DNA from 2 places in the Lysinibacillus sp. OF-1 genome. Region 2 is predicted to be linked to the other one. Evidence: riboswitches for the same ligand, from Rfam matches in the RefSeq annotation. Region 2 holds a riboswitch; the other holds the start of a gene.
The links. Region 2 has a riboswitch for cobalamin ahead of NV349_RS20385 (FecCD family ABC transporter permease). Riboswitches for the same ligand answer to the same signal wherever they lie in the genome.
Positions count from the first base shown of each region.

Region 1: it holds a riboswitch for cobalamin, as region 2 does, so the genes downstream of both, metE (5-methyltetrahydropteroyltriglutamate--homocysteine S-methyltransferase) here and NV349_RS20385 (FecCD family ABC transporter permease) in region 2, are expected to answer to the same signal.

Region 1 covers NZ_CP102798.1:2,275,450-2,284,525, forward strand. Annotated here, with positions in the region: gene NV349_RS11030 (spermidine/spermine N(1)-acetyltransferase) at 1-355, shown strand, start outside; gene NV349_RS11035 (FMN-binding negative transcriptional regulator) at 404-1,021, opposite strand; gene pdxR (MocR-like pyridoxine biosynthesis transcription factor PdxR) at 1,190-2,605, shown strand; gene NV349_RS11045 (hypothetical protein) at 2,839-3,204, opposite strand; gene NV349_RS11050 (DUF3888 domain-containing protein) at 3,434-4,171, opposite strand; gene NV349_RS11055 (Lsa family ABC-F type ribosomal protection protein) at 4,334-5,815, opposite strand; cobalamin riboswitch at 6,371-6,549, shown strand; gene metE (5-methyltetrahydropteroyltriglutamate--homocysteine S-methyltransferase) at 6,729-9,026, shown strand.
Region 2 covers NZ_CP102798.1:4,154,933-4,164,008, reverse strand. Annotated here, with positions in the region: gene NV349_RS20410 (NADPH-dependent FMN reductase) at 1-169, shown strand, start outside; gene tnpA (IS200/IS605 family transposase) at 346-819, shown strand; gene NV349_RS20400 (HAMP domain-containing sensor histidine kinase) at 1,420-2,814, shown strand; gene NV349_RS20395 (response regulator transcription factor) at 2,792-3,493, shown strand; gene NV349_RS20390 (YdhK family protein) at 3,534-4,103, opposite strand; cobalamin riboswitch at 4,406-4,593, shown strand; gene NV349_RS20385 (FecCD family ABC transporter permease) at 4,739-5,785, shown strand; gene NV349_RS20380 (heme ABC transporter ATP-binding protein) at 5,791-6,582, shown strand; gene NV349_RS20375 (DMT family transporter) at 6,867-7,181, opposite strand; gene NV349_RS20370 (DMT family transporter) at 7,181-7,534, opposite strand; gene NV349_RS20365 (TetR/AcrR family transcriptional regulator) at 7,606-8,184, opposite strand; gene NV349_RS20360 (hypothetical protein) at 8,393-8,563, shown strand; gene NV349_RS20355 (endonuclease Q family protein) at 8,664-9,076, shown strand, end outside.

The sequences.
Region 1 (9,076 bases), 1.9 Mb from region 2:
CAATGTCGATTCAGCCTTCTATTTTATCTATGATGATGAAGAAGTAGCTGGCTATTTAAAAGTAAATGTCAATGAGGCACAATCTGAACAAATGGGGGATGAGTCACTCGAGGTGGAGAGAATTTATATTCGACATAAATTTCAAGGCAAAGGGCTCGGTAAATACCTCATCAATAAAGCAATGGAAGTAGCTATTGCACACAACAAAATAAGCATTTGGCTAGGCGTTTGGGAGAAAAATGACCATGCTATCGGTTTTTATAAGAAACTTGGCTTTGTTCAAACAGGTGCTCATTCTTTTTATATGGGGGATGAAGAACAAATGGATCTCATCATGACCAAAACGCTCGAATAAAGTGAAAATGGCAGAAACGTTGATAAAACAACATTTCTGCCATTTTTATTAGTCATTTCTATTTTTCTTCATGGCATCTGCCAATGCATCAGCTTGAGGTTGTTGTTCTTTATAAAGCTCGCTAATAATATTGGCATAATCATTAGCATTACGATTTTGGCTTAATTTATAGGCAGCCTGCACTTCGTCTATCTTTATTTTAAATCCTTTAATCCCTTTTATTTCTTGCTGTAAAAGCTCAGGCGATAGTTTATCCCACAAAACAGAGTTTTCACGGAATTTCTCATATTTTTCTAGTAAGCTAGTCAAATCTTGCTCTAACTCTTTTCCGTTCATAAGGCTTGCTTTTCCGTATATATGGACAGCTTGATAATTCCAAGTTGGCACATTTTCATGCTCATACCAAGAGGAAGAAATATAGGCATGAGGCCCATTAAATATGACGAGAAGGTCATTCACGTCCTCAAAGGTCTTCCATAAAGGATTTCCATAAGCTAAATGACCTGTCAGGTAATAGTCATCCTGAATTTTATTCAGCAGTACAGGGATATGGGCTGCTATTGGTTTACCTTTTCTAATTGAAACAATTGTCGCAAAGGCATTGTTTTGAATAAAATCTTTGATTTCTTCAAAATCTGTTATTTTGTAGTACTTTGGAACATACATGCAAACCTCTCCTTATCTCATCAAATCATTGTGAGCTTTTTGAATAAACAAACTATTGTGATTACACGTCTTTACATTTTCCCCTCTACAATGTAGATTTTATTATAATCAATCACTGGTACCTCTTAAAAGTGCCAGTAAAGCTATTTTCAAAGGAGCCAATAAGCCATGCTCGAAATGACACCTAACTTGCATAATGAAGAACCACTTTATCTTCAGTTATATAGCTATATAAAAGTTGAAATTCAAAATGGAAATATTTTAGCTCAAACCAAATTGCCGTCTCAGCGCAGCTTAGCTAAACATTTACAGATTAGTCGCAACACGGTTGATGCAGCTTACCAGCAGCTTCTTGCAGAGGGCTATGTAATTAGTAAAGAACGAGAGGGGCTTTATGTTGTAGAACTCGAAAGGGGCTATTTTCAAACAAGTTCTAATCATTTTGAGCCGCAGTTAGCAACTCCGCAAGAACAACAACTACCTTCAATTAAGTACAACTTTAATTATGGAGATATCAATTTAAAAGATTTCCCCTATAAAATATGGCGTACATTAACACTGCAAAGCCTGAATGAAGAGCAGGCTCATCTGCTTTTATATGGAGATCCGCAAGGGGAGCTTGAATTAAGGAATTACATTGCAAGCTATCTTTATGAAGCAAGAGGGGTACAATGCCAAGGAGACCAAATTGTCATTGGTGCAGGTTTGCAATTTCTAATGGGCATCGTATGTAATTTAATTGGAAGAAATGAGCTTTTTGCTATGGAAGATCCAGGGTATTATCGCGTTCGTTACTTGTTTAAGGATCATGGTATAAAGGTGAAACCTATCCCTCTCGACGAACATGGCATTCATATCAGCCAGTTAAGAAATAGTAGGGTCAAGGCTGTTTATGTCACCCCTTCCCATCAATTCCCCATCGGAACGGTCATGCCGATTTCAAGAAGACTAGCATTATTAGAATGGGCCAAGGATGAAAATGCTTATATTATTGAGGATGATTATGATGGGGAGTTTCGATATGCAGGTAAACCTATACCTGCTCTACAAGGATTAGATTCGAATGACCGCGTCATCTATATGGGCACTTTTTCAAAATCATTGATTCCTTCCATCAAGCTAAGCTATATGGTTTTACCAAGGGAATTAACCCTTTTATTTAATAACAACAACTACTATGTTCAAACTGTATCGAGACTTCATCAGCATACCTTACAGTTATTTATGGAAAGTGGGCATTGGGAGAGACATTTGAATAAAACACGAAATGGCTATAAAAGAAGATATGAGGCTTTACTAAAGTCCATTCATCAAATATTAGGGGATAACGTGAAAATACATGGGGCTAGTAGTGGCTTACATATTCTACTCGAACCAAATAATAAAATGTCTGAAGAAGAACTAATTGAAACAGCAAAACGGGTAGGTGTAAAAGTATACCCAACCTCTATTTTTTACGCCAATCCTTCCGTCATACAGCACGCAAAAGTTTTGCTTGGATTTGCAAATTTAGGGGTAGAAGAGATTGACAAGGGGATTAAGCTATTAAAACATGCTTGGTTTGATAGCCCCAGCATGTCGTGACTGTCTTTGAAAGCTCTATTTCTATAGATTAGTGGAAGTGGAGAGGGACTTATGCATGTAACAGCAAAAGTTATGTTAAATCATATTATTGCGGAATCAGCATATTTTATTGGCATTGCACAAACCATCTTTTTTCAACATAAATGGTAATACTTGGCGAGTTAAAAAATGGAGTTTGATAGAAGAAACTCTTACCAAATTCCATTTTTTATAACGCTATCTTTGTCACAATATTAACTATTCGGAATTTTCTCTTTATACTTTAAGGAAAGAAGGCTTAAAGAATAATTCTTAAGTGTATCTGTGTTAATAAAATCATTTAGAATACCTTCAATGGAACTACAATGCTGATTAATTAAATTGATTTCTTCTATATAATTTGAATCAATCGAAGCTTCTCTTAACGTTTTAAACACTACTTTCTGTTCATTAAACAAATAGACCAATTCAAACCTAGCATTCAGTATCAAAATAGTAATCTCTGGAAAAACAATTCGATCTTTTAAAACTTCAAGAATGCAATCGACAGACTTTACGCCTTCTATCGCATGCAAAGATGAAAAAACACCATGTAATAATTCTTCAAAATCAACCTTCATTTAAATCCTCCATCAATCATAAATCCTTTCTGATCATAACACTTTCTCAGAAAAATTTTAATGCTTAATATTTTCCTTCAATAATGTGGAATGGACTCATGCAAACGATAAAGATAATAAAGATTTAGCATTAAGGAGTTCCCACAAATGGGATGATAGAAAAAATGTTAATTATAAAATTATTTAACAAAAGAAGAAGAATCGGAAAAATTAAATTTCCCATTCTTCTTTATATATACCAGGGTAATTGATGCTGCATTTTCTTACCTGGCTTACTTGCTTTATTTATTACGGTCCATGTGCCGTCTTTCTTTTGCAGCTGATAGCTTACATTGGTCCCATCTGCCCTTTTAAAGAGCATATAGCCTGTATTGTCTTTGATAAAGGTGACAGGGTCAACTACATTTTTATAGGGTATCTTTCGCTCAGGAAATAAAATATTGTTTGCTATTTCATCTGCAATCGTAGCAAGAGGCTTCATTTCATTATTTATTTCAGCCTTGTATTGCAATTGATTGTATCGATAGGAAATGAACGAGGCTAAATTCAAATTAAAGCTCTGCTGTATGTCTAAAAGTGTTGTGCGATAGAATGCATCTATTGCTTTTTCTACATTATCTGCCTCATGTTTATAGTGAAGGGTGTTCACATCAGTTGGACTGATTTCAAACGTAATGATTTCCTTGCTATATGGTGGGGAATGGGCATGTTCAAAAGTAGTAACTTGAACGTTAACCCTAAAGCTAAACTGACTTTCCCTAATAACGTTCAAAATGTTCGCATCATACAAGCCATACTGCTTAGGATAGCCGTAGTAATGGTCAATTTCCTTTTCTATAAATGGATTAAGGATTGTTATCAATGTATCAGTGATGAGTTTCTCATCAGCTTGTTCGCTTTGTGCATAAATCTTACTGGGCATAATCAAAATAGTGACTATAGTCATTAAAGTAGCGATTTTTTTCATGGGATTGCTAGCCTTTCTATAAAATATTTCTTTATAGTGTGCGTCGATCACAGAAAATTATTAAACGTTTTATAGTTAAAGATAAAAATAATAAAGGTGTCACTTGGTTTCATTAAAAAGAAGAATCCATTTTGAAAATGGACTCTTCTCTAAATGATTCCTTTATGACAAAGCTATTGTTTTCGTTGCCACGGTTTGTTGAAAGGCTTGGTCATGCTCCACAAAAATCATTGTAGGATTAAAACTTTGAATAAGCTCTTCAATCTGCATGCGCGAATAAATATCAATAAAATTTAAGGGTTCATCCCAAATATAGAGATGTGCTTTTTCACACAAACTTTTGGCAATCAACAGCTTTTTCTTTTGCCCACCTGAATAATGTGAGATGTCTTTATCAAATTGAATCCGCTCAAAGTCCATCTTTCGCAGAATAGATTTAAATAACGTCTCATCTATAGCATGCTCTTCAATAAAATCCGATAATGCTCCCTTCAAATGAGCAGTATCCTGTTGAACATAGGAGATAATAAGGCCAGCAGCTAAATGTATAGAGCCTGTATGCTGTATAGGCTTGCCAAGAAGCAGCTGTAGGATACTACTTTTTCCGCTTCCATTTTTGCCATCGAGAACAATGCGATCACCTTGCGCCACTTTGAAGCTAATAGGCTGATTCACAAAGTTGTCGTCATACTGAATTGATACATCCGTTACAACAACCATGTCTTTTGATGGAAATGCTAATGGTTGTACTTTTAAAGATTCCGTTTTTTCAACATTTTTTAGCAGTTTTGATTTTTCATGAATCGCTTTTTGCTGCCTAGATTCCAAGTTCTTTGCTCGCTTCATCATCTTGGCTGCTTTATGTCCAACAAAGCCTTTATCTAGCTTAGAACCCGAATTCGTAGTTCCATTTTTGGAAGCCTCCACTTGATTAGACCAACCTACCGAACGCTTGGAAGACTGCGTTAAACGGTCGATATCTTTTTGCAGACGTTGATTAGTTGCTTCTTCATGTTCCTGCTGTCGATCAAAATTTAACTTCCAAGTTGAGTAGTTACCACTTTGAACATCAATATTGGCTCTATTGATCGATAAAATATGATCAACACAGCCATCTAAAAAGGCTCTGTCATGCGAAATTAAAATAAATCCTTTTTTCTTGCGTAGATAATTAGAGATCGTCTTTCGTGCATCTGTATCGAGATGATTGGTTGGCTCATCAATTAATAGAAACTGTCCCTCTGTTAAAAAGAGCGCTGCAAGCAACACCTTTGTTTGCTCTCCATTAGATAATGTTTGAAAAGGGCGATACATGACCTCAGCATCGACATCTAGATAGGCTATTTCACGAATATATTCCCAATCTTCTGCCAGAGGGCAAATTTCTTCAAAAATTTCGTACGTATATTTATTTGGGTCTGAAACAGGATAGGGGAAATAAGTAAATTCTACTGAAGAAATGATGTTCCCACTATACTCATAATTCCCTAATAGCAAATTAAAAAATGTTGTCTTCCCACGACCATTCCTACCGATAAATCCAAGTTTCCAATCTGTATCAATCTGAAAGTTGACACCCTCAAAAATATAATCAAAGCTGCTTGGGTAAGAAAACGTTAAGTCTTGTACTTGTATCATTGACATGATAATTCCTCCTTTGTATAGCAAATCATTTTTCTTTTATACAAAGTCGGTACATCCATCTATGCTAAATTTCTCCGTATAAGTTGATGGATGCTAACGACTTATACGGAGCATCACATGCGTCACAATAGGTTCAGAATCGCTCATTTTTTTCTCTCCTTTATTAGGTAGATGAAAGATACAGAATAAACTATGAGAGCAAGAAAAAATCCCCCCAATTGGATATTGGAAGGATTAGTCTCTCACTGAATAAACTTTATTTGCCAATGACATCATGACAAATAAACGCAAACTGATTGTTAAAAATGGATAGACTAATCCTATATTTTGTCGTTTGAAGTGATTCATTTCAAATAAAAATATAGATTAGTTCATCATTGTCCATTCATCAGTCCTCTCATAATTGTATTTTTATAGTAACAAATTTTTTTATGGAATACAATGTAGCCTTATCTTCTTAAACCAATCCCTACAATAATTATAGAAATAATTTAGATAATCGTATAAAAATTATTTCTACTATTCTGAAAGATATGTTATAGTAGGAGCATAATTGAATAATGTGTAAGAATTGGTGCCAAATGAAAGTTTGGCTTAAAAGGGAAGTCGGTGCAAATCCGACGCTGTCCCGCAACTGTTATTCGGAGCAAATCACAAAGGCCACTGGGAAACCGGGAAGGCTGTGAGGCGTGTTGATGAGAAGCCAGGAGACCTGCCAATTTCTAGTACACACCAAATACCTACGTGGAAATAGGTGGTGAAAAGTGACCAAATCGGCACTGTGCGATAACAAATGATTTATGCGAAAGTAGATACTTTTTTCGTATTGTTTTAGCATTAAAAATTTCAACTAGCAGCCATTCTCCTCCTTGGAAAATGGCTTTTTATTTTTTTCTGAAAAGGAGATATAAAAATGACCTATACAAGCACACTCATTGGTTACCCGTATATCGGGGAAGATCGCGAATGGAAAAAAGCATTAGAAGCATTTTGGCGCAACGAGCTTTCTGAAGAGGATTTTGAGGATAGTTTAAAAAAAATCCGTTTAGCTAGAATTGACAAGCAGCTACAGCTTGGCATCGACATGGTGACAGTTGGCGATTTTACGTATTACGATAGAATGTTAGATACAGCATTAATGTTTGGTCTCATCCCAAAACGCTTTAACTGGCAGGGAGGGAAAGTAGATTTATCTACCTACTACAGCGTAGCAAGAGGGAATAAAACAGCTGTAGCTAGTGAGATGACAAAATGGTTTAATACAAACTATCACTATATTGTTCCTGAATACGAGGGACAGGCCTTGAAACTAACAGAAAATAAAGTGTTGGCCGATTTCTTAGAGGCGAAAGAAACGTACGGTATTATTGCAAAGCCAACATTGATTGGTCCCTATACATTCTGCAAGTTAACAAAAGGCTATAGCAAATTCACACAGGTTGAATACTTATTAGCTCTAATACCGCTCTATACACAAGTATTAAAAGAATTAGTAGATGCAGGTGCAAATTGGATTCAACTAGAAGAGCCATCACTTGTCACAACCCTTGATCCAGCAGACATCAAGCTTGTGCAAGAGATTTACGACCAGTTAGCCGTTGCGGTTCCAGAAGCGAAAATCATGCTGCAAACTTATTTTGAAGCATTATGCAACTATGAAACATTGATTACATTGCCTGTAGAAGGATTTGGCCTAGACTTTGTTCATGGCTATAAAGGAAATATGGCGTCACTTCGTCAATATGGTTTCCCTCAGGACAAAGTATTGGCAGTCGGGGTTGTTAATGGACGTGATATTTGGCGTTCCAACTTAGCGGAGGTCAATGCTACAATTCAGGCAATTGAGCATTTAAGTAATGCAGCAGAGCTATGGATTCAACCATCCAGCAATCTACAACATGTACCGATCACAACTGCTCTTGAAAATGAGATTGACCCTGTTCTGAAGCATGCCTTAGCCTTCGCAGATGAAAAGATTGTAGAAATCACGGAGCTAACTAAATGTAGACGAGATACAGAGGGTATCTTACAGCATAATTTTTCTGAAAGTATGAAGGCAATTGAGGCTCTAAAAAACCATCCAATCCGTCAAAACAAGTTGATCCATCAAGCAGTTCAAACTGTGACAACGCAAGATTTTGAACGACATAGTGAATTTGCTCAGCGTCAAAAGATGCAGCAGCAAGCGTTAGCGTTACCGCTATTCCCAACAACAACAATCGGAAGCTTCCCACAATCTGATGAGGTGAAAAGGAATCGTAATGCTTGGCGTAAAAAACAATTATCGAATGAAGCCTATGAGGCATTTATAGAGCAGGAAACAAAACGCTGGATTACGATACAAGAGGAACTAGATATCGATGTACTCGTTCACGGTGAATTTGAGCGTACAGACATGGTCGAATACTTTGGTGAAAAGCTGACTGGCTTTGCCTTTACAAAAAAAGCATGGGTCGTTTCCTATGGCTCACGCTGTGTCAAGCCACCGATCATTTATGGAGATGTTGCGTGGTCTTCAGCAATAACTGTAAAAGAGTCAGCCTATGCTCAAAGCTTAACAAAGCGCTTTGTAAAAGGTATGCTGACAGGACCAGTGACGATATTAAATTGGTCCTTTGTACGAGACGATCTGTCACGTAAAGATGTCGCTTATCAAATTGCATTAGCACTTCGCAAAGAGGTTGAGGCACTCGAAAACGCAGGTATTTCAATTATTCAAGTGGATGAGCCAGCTCTAAGAGAAGGTTTACCGCTACGAAAAGAAGAATGGGGAGCTTACTTAGAATGGGCTGTTAATTCCTTTAAGCTGGCTACAGCTAGTGTCAAAGATGAAACACAAATCCATACACATATGTGCTACTGCGAATTTAACGATTTCATCGAACCGATTAGTGCACTTGATGCAGACGTGATTTCCATTGAAACATCAAGAAGTCACGGGGAGCTCATTACATCACTGCAAGGGCAACCTTATCAAAAGGGCATTGGCTTAGGCGTTTATGATATTCATAGTCCTCGTGTGCCAAGCAATGAAGAAATGCTAACTATTATGAGAGATAGTTTACAGGTGTTAGATTCCCATCAATTTTGGGTGAACCCAGATTGTGGTTTAAAAACAAGAAAAGAAACTGAAACTGTTGCAGCTTTGGCTAATATGGTTGCTGCAACGAAAACATTACGCCAGGAAGTACAACAATCTATCTCGAGATAACGACATCATTTTATAAATCTACTACAACTACTACATCTTCTCTCCGAAAT
Region 2 (9,076 bases):
TTTATTCTCTCCTGGCATTAACTCACCATTACTAAGCGGCAATGATGTTTACATTGGTGCTGTTCACACTAAATTCGATGCAGAAGGCAATTTAACTGATGAAGGTACAGTAAAATTCCTTGATGTAGTCATCGATAACTTTTTAAACTGGGCAAAAAAATACATTTAATTAAAATCTGACCCATAAGTATACTTTACTTATGGGTCATCTTATTGTGTGCTTTGAAAACCCCCTGCTATGCAGGGGGTTCCGGAAAGCTTTTAGCTATGGACAATAAAAAAACTCCAAACGTACAATAAAGTCAGGTCTAGTCAACCGACTTCGTACGAAAGGAGCCACCATAAATGGATAATAAAAGTTTAGCACATACAACGTGGAATTGTAAGTATCATATCGTCTTTGCGCCAAAGTATAGAAGGCAGATTATTTATGGTCAAATTAAAGCAGATGTTGGAAGAATATTGCGCCAATTATGTGAAAGAAAAGATGTAGAAATCATAGAGGCAACAGCCTGTCCTGACCATATTCATATGTTGGTAAGTATTCCTCCGAAATTGAGTGTATCTGCGTTCATGGGTTATTTAAAAGGGAAGAGTAGTCTAATGATTTTCGACCGACATGCAAATTTAAAGTATAAATACGGTAATCGTCAATTCTGGTGTCGAGGATACTATGTGGACACAGTCGGCCGAAATAAGAAAAAGATACAAGAGTATATAAAAAATCAATTACAAGAAGATATCCTGCAAGATCAAATGACGATGAAAGAATTCATTGACCCATTCACAGGAGAAGAGATCAAGAGAAAGAAAAAATAAGTAAGCCGCTTTAGCGGTTTGTGTGAAAACGGAGTGCGGTTGGCAGACCATTCAGAATGTCTTTAGACATGGGCCAGTACCCCAGCGTTTCACGCGCAGAGCAAACCACCAGTTATACTGGTGGTTCTGATTAGAAAAATAAGAATGGCAGTTGAGCAAAGCAAAGTTGATTTCCTTTGTGAACGATCACTTTGTTCTTTGCATAGAGCTAAGCTTTCAAGGATCATCCGATGAACTGTTTCACCCACATTGTTCTCTCCAAAACTACTTCTGTGACGCTAATCCCCAAAGAGTCGCTTGTTTTTCTTCAATCAATCCATTACTCATCAACTAATTTTATAGCAAGTCAGGTTAACGAAGATAGCTTAAGCAATATTATGTACTAAATTAATTAACTGTTGCTGACGTACATGGGTTGTGACAATCATTTTATAAAGTTGTGCCGAATTCAAGACCCTGCACAAGAAGAAGCATTAGCATCAAGAAATTTCCCTTAGTGGAGGTCCATTTCGTTATAGACATTTTTTTAATGTTGTTTCTGCATGAAATCTTCATACTTTCACGCTATACTTTTAAGAAATTCTAAAATGGTGGTTACAGATGAGAAAATTATCACTAAAGCTGGGCATCATCTTTTTTATTACATTATTTTGTATCGAAACATTTATGATGTTTTTTTTACATGTCTCCTTAACCAATTCTAGAGTTGAGGAAGAGCTAGCAAGTTTGCAAGCAAGGGGAAATTCACATCGTACGGTATTAGAACAGAACTTCAACGAGGAAACGCTAGCACATGTGGTACTTATGGAATCTAATGAAAGTACGGATGTAGTAGTGACTGATTATGAGGGAACAATACTGGTTTCTTCGCAGCCTGATTTAGAAATTAGTGATATGATCCATAAGATTGAGGGAAAAATACCGTATGAGGGAAGGATCTTACAAGATGATTGGCAAGAGGTTCAAGCGATTGCCACTATTAGTCCTATTCAAAATCAGCAAAGAACGATTGGCTATGTTTTTATGTTTCAAAATACAGACTCCATTCATGCGTTAATGAAACGCTTAAATAAACATTTTCTCATCGTTGGGTTAGTATCTGGTCTTGTCACTATAGCAGTCATTATCGTTCTATCTCGAAAGCTTGCTAAACCATTAATTCAAATGAAAGAGGCCACATTGAAAATGAGCAAAGGTGATTTTACAGTCGCCCTTTCTACCAATGGAAAGGATGAGCTTGGGGATTTATCGAATGCTATACAGCTGTTGTCTAACGATCTGAATCATTTAAGGCATGAGCGTAAGGAATTTTTATCGAGCATTGCACATGAGCTTCGCACACCTCTAACCTTTATTAAAGGCTATACCGACATTCTTTCGAAACGGGATTTAACAGAGCAGGATCGCCAAAAGTATTTAGCCATTATAATAGAAGAAACAAATAGACTTTCTCGATTAATTAAAGATTTATTTGATTTAGCTAAAATGGATGAAAACTCGTTTGTGATTGAACAACAAAACGTACATTTAAATTCATTTTTTACAAACATTGAAAAAAAGCTAAGCCCTGCTTTTCAAGAGAAGGGTATACATTTTATTGTACGTTATGAAGAGGGTTTGACAGTATGGGCAGATGAAGCAAGGCTAGAGCAAATCCTAATAAATCTATTAAATAACGCATTAATCTATTGTGCGTCAGGAGATACGACTTCAGTCACCGCAAAGAAACACAATGATGTTTTAAGCATTATCGTTCAAGATACAGGGAAGGGGATTCCAAAGAAGGATTTACCCTATATTTTTGAACGATTTTATCGAGTGGAAAAATCTCGTAGTCGTGCTTTAGGTGGTTCTGGACTGGGGCTTGCTATTGTCAAGGAACTTGTACAGGCGCATGGGGGCGAAGTGAAGGTTAGCAGTGAAATAAATAAAGGAACTACTTTTGAATTATCTTTTAAAGGGGTAGAAACAGATGAAAACCATTTTATGCATTGATGATGAGCCAAGAATGTTAGATTTATTAACCCTTTATTTAGAGCCGAATTTTTATTGTAGAGCTATGTCTTCCGTTCAAGAGGCTTTCGATTTTTTAGAAGATGGGCATGCAGATTTAATTCTTTTGGATGTTATGATGCCAGAGATGGATGGGTGGCAGGCGTGCCAAGAAATTAGGAAGTTTTGGGATGTACCCATCATTATGCTTACTGCAAAAGGAGAGCATGCGGATATTGTAAAAGGCTTAAACCTCGGTGCTGATGACTACATATTAAAACCCTTCGATGAGGAAGAGTTATTAGCACGTATATATGCGGTATTAAGAAGATCGAAAATAGAGGAAAAGGTTATTAGCTTTGAGGGTCTTCGCTTAGATAAGGAATCCTTTGAATTATATTTTCAACATGAGGCAATTCCCCTAACACCAAAGGAATTTTCCATGCTTGTTTTATTTTTAGATCATCAAAATAAAGTATTTTCTAGAGAACATCTAATCACCACAGTCTGGGGATATAATGTGACAATTGAAGATCGTACCATTGATTCTCATGTGCGTAATTTACGAGAAAAATTAAGAAAAAGTGGGTTCCCTGCGGATGATTACTTGCAAACAGTATGGGGTATCGGCTATAAATGGCATAAGTCAATTGATAGAAAACCGTTACAACACAAAAGCTAGAAAACAACCTCTGCCAGAAATGCTGGAGAGGTTGTTCATATTATTTTGAGGTTAATTCTTCTTCTGTCACCCATTTATGATTTTTAACAGCTTCACCATTTGTGGTCGAAGTGTAATCAACCATATAAACAGTCGTTTGGATAGCCTCCTCAATACGGACAGTCGCATTTTCCATACCTTCCATATGCGCTGCGTCCGTTTTTACTTCTGTGCCAGGGGCTAGTGGTGCTTCTTCTGGATCAATCAATTCTTCATGAATCACCCACTTATGATTTTCTACACGCTTTCCACCGGAAGTTGGCTCATAGGAAATAACATAGGCAGTTGTGTTATAGGCACCTATTATTGTTGCTTCGGCACCTCTCATACCGTCCATATGTCCATCCGTAATAATCACGTTACTTCCAACAGAAAACTTCGGATTATCCGCGTTCTTTAATGTGGATGGTACTTCACCTGAGCTTGAGTGGCTCATCGTAGAATGATCCATTTCTTCAGCAGTGTTATTGGAAGGAGATGCAGGCTTCGTTTGCTCCTCCGCACAAGCTGTTAAACTAATGAAGGCCGTTACTGCTAGAAGTCCAGTAGACCATTTTCTTTTAAATATCATGTAATATCCTCCTCACTATTTTCCCTTACTGTAGCAAACAAATGTGCAGAAATGATGGATGTCAATTGCTTTTTGACATGAATGAAGAGAGCGAAATGTTATTGATGTATGTGATAGGAAAAGTGGCTAAGATGTGGTGGAGTATCCTCCCATGCCAAAACTATTAAGTAATAGATAGCCAATTTATAACGAGCAAATAGCAAAACTGCGAAGATACAGCTTATATATTGTTCTTCCTTAGAAATAAAATTCCATGTAGACTAACAATCTATAAAAATGTATGATAGAATCGTCACAATTTTATAAATTCAAATACTATTGGTGTGCCATTTTATAATGTCACTTAAAAGGGAAGTCGGTGTAAGTCCGACGCTGTCCCGCAACTGTAACGAGGAGTCCTATAATATTATTTGCCACTGTGGAAGAATGGGAAGGCAATTATAGGGTGTTGAATCGAAGCCAGGAGACCTGCCAGTTAGTAATACCTGTAATGCCCACGAGGATGCAAGCAATTACGGACAATAGCTGGATTTTTTCTGACTTTGTTTATTCTAGGGTATTTCTATGCGTAGTTGCGTATGGAATACCTTTTTTTATTGCTTCATTCATCACTATTCAGTAGGAGTTTAAAACGGATGAATAAAAAGTTTATATTTTTTTCCTTAATCCTTTTCTTCGTATTAATTGTTTCTATGACCTTTGCTGTCATGGTCGGCTCTGTATCAGTTACACCATTATATGTATGGAAAGTTATTCTTTCTAAAATCCCCTTTATACAAAATGCCATAGAGCAAGATTGGAGTCGCTCACAGGAAATTATCATTTGGCAAATAAGAGCACCTCGTGTTTTATTGGCTGCTATTGTTGGTGCTGGATTAGCCATTGCGGGGGCAGCCATTCAGGCACTTGTGCGAAATTCCATTGCTGACCCGTATATTTTAGGGATTTCTTCAGGGGCAGCCGTCGGAGCGACATCTGTGATTATTTTAGGAGCCTTTTCATTTTTAGGTATTTACGCGCTTTCAATATCAGCCTTTCTAGGATCATTACTTGCCATTGCACTGGTGTTTTTCTTATCTCGTGTTGGGGGACGGGTTTCTATTTTTCGTCTGTTATTGGCAGGTATGGCTGTTTCCTTTATTTTAACGGCCATTTCTAATTTTATTTTAATGATGTCAAAGCAAGAGGGGGCTTTAAAAGCTGTTATGTTTTGGATGCTAGGTAGTCTAGCAGGAGCTAAATGGAATAATATTATCATTCCAGCTTCCATATTTTTCGTCGTATTTGGGCTTCTCTGGCTACACTATCGAAATTTAAATTTACTTTTACTTGGGGAAGAAGCGGCAGTGACGTTAGGCGTTAATCTTCAGCAATTTCGGATTCAGCTTATATTACTTGTCTCCCTGTTAACAGGTGTACTGGTGGCAGTCAGTGGCTCTATTGGTTTTGTAGGTCTAATTATCCCTCATATAGTACGTTTAATTGTGGGATCTAACTATAAATATGTGATACCGATTAGTGCTTTAATAGGGGGGATTTTCTTAGTGTGGGCTGATGCCTTTGCTCGAATTATCATTGCTCCTCAGGAAATGCCAATTGGTATTATTACAGCCTTTTGCGGAGGTCCATTTTTCATTTGGCTACTCCGTCGCAATAATTATTCTTTCGGTGAAGGAGATTAACTTATATGACATTAGAAGCAAAGCAAGTATCATTCTCCATTAACGATCAACGTATACTACATGAAGTAAGTATTCAAATAAAGAAAAAGCAGTTTGTTGGGTTAATTGGTCCTAATGGTAGTGGCAAATCAACATTGCTAAAAAATATGTATCGTCTTCTAAAACCTGAAAGCGGGACGGTATTATTAAATGAGCATGATATTTTAAAGCAATCTAGTAAAGCAATTGCGAAGAATTTAGCTGTTGTTAGTCAAGATACACCTGTTTTATTTGATTTCACTGTACATGATTTAGTTAGCATGGGGAGAACGCCACATAAAAAACTGTTAGAGCTAGATCAAGAGCAAGATTTTCAAATTGTTAAAGATGCTTTGAAGCAAACAGGTATAGCTCATTTAGAAAAACGAAGCTTTAGCTCCCTTTCAGGTGGAGAGAAAAAACGTGTAATGGTTGCACGAGCACTAGCACAGCAAGCACAAGTGCTTATATTAGATGAGCCAACGAATCATTTAGATATCCAACATCAACTTCAGCTTATGGACTTAATTCAAACCTTACATTTAACAGTAGTTGCGGCTTTACATGACTTGAATATTGCGGCAATGTACTGTGATCAAATTTACGTTTTGCAGCAAGGTCGAATTGTGTGTCATGGGGCACCCGAGGAAGTGCTAACACCAACATTGTTACAAGAAGTATTTGGTGTTTTTGCTGATATTCAAACACATTCCTTGACTGGTAAACCATACCTCACGTATGTTCCTGATCAATTCGCAAAGAAGGTCAGTCAAGTTTAAAAAAGTAAGGACAATTATTTTACATAATATATTCATTATGAAAGTAGCATTTACGAAAATACATGGCATTGGAAACAGTCATACCAGGAAGAGTTTTTATGTTTCTTAGTTAGAAAAATAGTCAATGTTTATACAGGAGACGGATTTTTCATTAGCTAGAGTAAGGACCGCAGTGTATCTGTTTTTAATTATAAAAATGTAACAGGTTCAAAGATATACTCAATGGTTTAAATGACAAAGGACATTCCTCGATATTAGAAGGATGTCCTTTGATTGTAGTTTAATTAAGATACGGCCTTTAATCCTGCTACACCGATGATAATAGCGATGATACTGATAATTCGTGGTAGATTTTTGGATTCACCAAAGAAAATGATATTGACAAGCACTGCACCGACAGTACCAATACCTACCCAGACAACATAGGCAATGCTTAGCTGTAAATAATTGAAGGAAGCATATAAAAGGGCAAATGATAATCCAAAGCCACCGACATATAATAATAAATTTCGTATCGTTTTATTGTGACTATAAAAGCGTAATCCAATAACACCTATAATTTCGGCTATTGCTGCTAATAAAATATATACCCAACCCATTATGCATTCACTCCTTTCTTTTCATCGTGATCTGTTGGTGCGTTATCTGCTAATTTTAATCCAATAACGCCCGATATTAAAATAAACATGAAAATACCTTTAATCGCATTAAACTCTCCATCGAAAATAAAAATGTCCATTAACGTAGTGCCAATTGCACCTGCACCAGCGAAAATAGCGTATACGGTACCAGTAGGTAGGTTTTCACAAGCTTTTGATAAGAAGTGAAAATCGATAGCAATTATAGACACAATAATAATCCAATGCCACCAGGAACTTGCTACATTAAAACCAAATATCCAAAACAATTCAAATAAACTTGTTAGACCGACATATAACCATTCTTTTTGCATAATTAAAATCCTTTCATTAATAGAATAAATGACTGACGTTCAGTCATTTTATAGGTAAAAGAGAACGTCACTTACGCGTGACGTAGGCCAAGTGCATGATATAAAAAGTCTAGAAGTTCAAGCTTAAGCAGTGTCATCGTTTCATCCTTGCTGTCATCAAACAAATAAACTTGTTCTGCGGCAGATTCAATTAGACCAATAATAAGCTTTGCTGACCGTGATGGATTAATTGAATCTCGAATGATGCCTTGTTGTTGAGCCGTTAATAAGAAATTACTCATCCAATCATAGTATGGTGCATAAATGCTTTCCCATTCTTTTAAATGTTCTGTTTGTGCAATTCCAGCATAAATGAGTGCAACGATATCACCATATTCCTTTGTGATCGAGAAAATGATTTCAACAACCTCTTCAAGTTGCTGATCAAAAGGCTTATGATCTGAAACACCTTCATCTACGGTAGTAATAATTCTTTCTACCATATTTTTTGCAATAGCTGGCATGACAGAAAGGCGTGATGGGAAGTAGAGATAAAATGTTCCTTGAGCAATCCCAGCAGCTTTGACGATATCTGAAACCTTCGTCTTTTCAATTCCTTTTTCGCGAAAAACTTCAATTGCAGCTTGAATAATTTTTTCTTCCTTTGACATGCAATCCCTCACTTTTGCCTTACTTGTTTAGTATGTTACAGGATGAGAAAAACAATGTCAATAAAAAAATGACTGAATATCAGTCATTTTCATTCAACAAACGTTTGGAAATTAGCTAAATCACAAAGCTTTAAGCAATTAAGTTGAGGTGGAATGAAGTATACTTTTTTTATTTCAGGGAACTTTATGAGTGAAAGGATTGATGATAATGGAAGACATTAAATTTGCTCAATTAGATCCACAGCAACTTGCGAAAATTAACGAGCTTGAAAAAAAGATTGGTGTGACATTAGTTGCCTATGATTCATCGTCAGGGTCATCACATAGTTCAGGTGCTTATGAGACAAATAATAGCACTACCACCAATCATCCATCATAATAAAGTGAGAAATACCTTGCTGTGATGTAAGGTATTTTTATCTTGAGTCCGCTTGAACAAAAAAATTTACGTACTTGAAATACTAAAGGGAGCGATTGAAATGCAAACATTTTATGCAGATTTACATATTCATATTGGGCGTACTTCTAGTGGGCGAGCAGTGAAAATTACTGGCAGTAAAACATTAACGTTAGCAAAAATTTTAGAGACTGCTAGTGCTAGAAAGGGATTAGATATTATTGGGATTATTGATTGTCATTCACCCGAAGTAATCGAAGAAATGATGGAGATGATTGAACAAGGTGAACTACAGGAATTAAAAGAGGGCGGCCTACGCTTTCAGGAAACAACGTTGATTCCAGGGTCGGAAATCGAAATTTACGATCAATATTGTCATGGACCTATTCATGTGCTTGCTTACTTTCCAACACTGATGCTAATGAAGCAGTTCTCTGATTGGATGTCCCAACATATGAAAAATATCCACTTGAGTTCACAGCGAATTTATTGTGA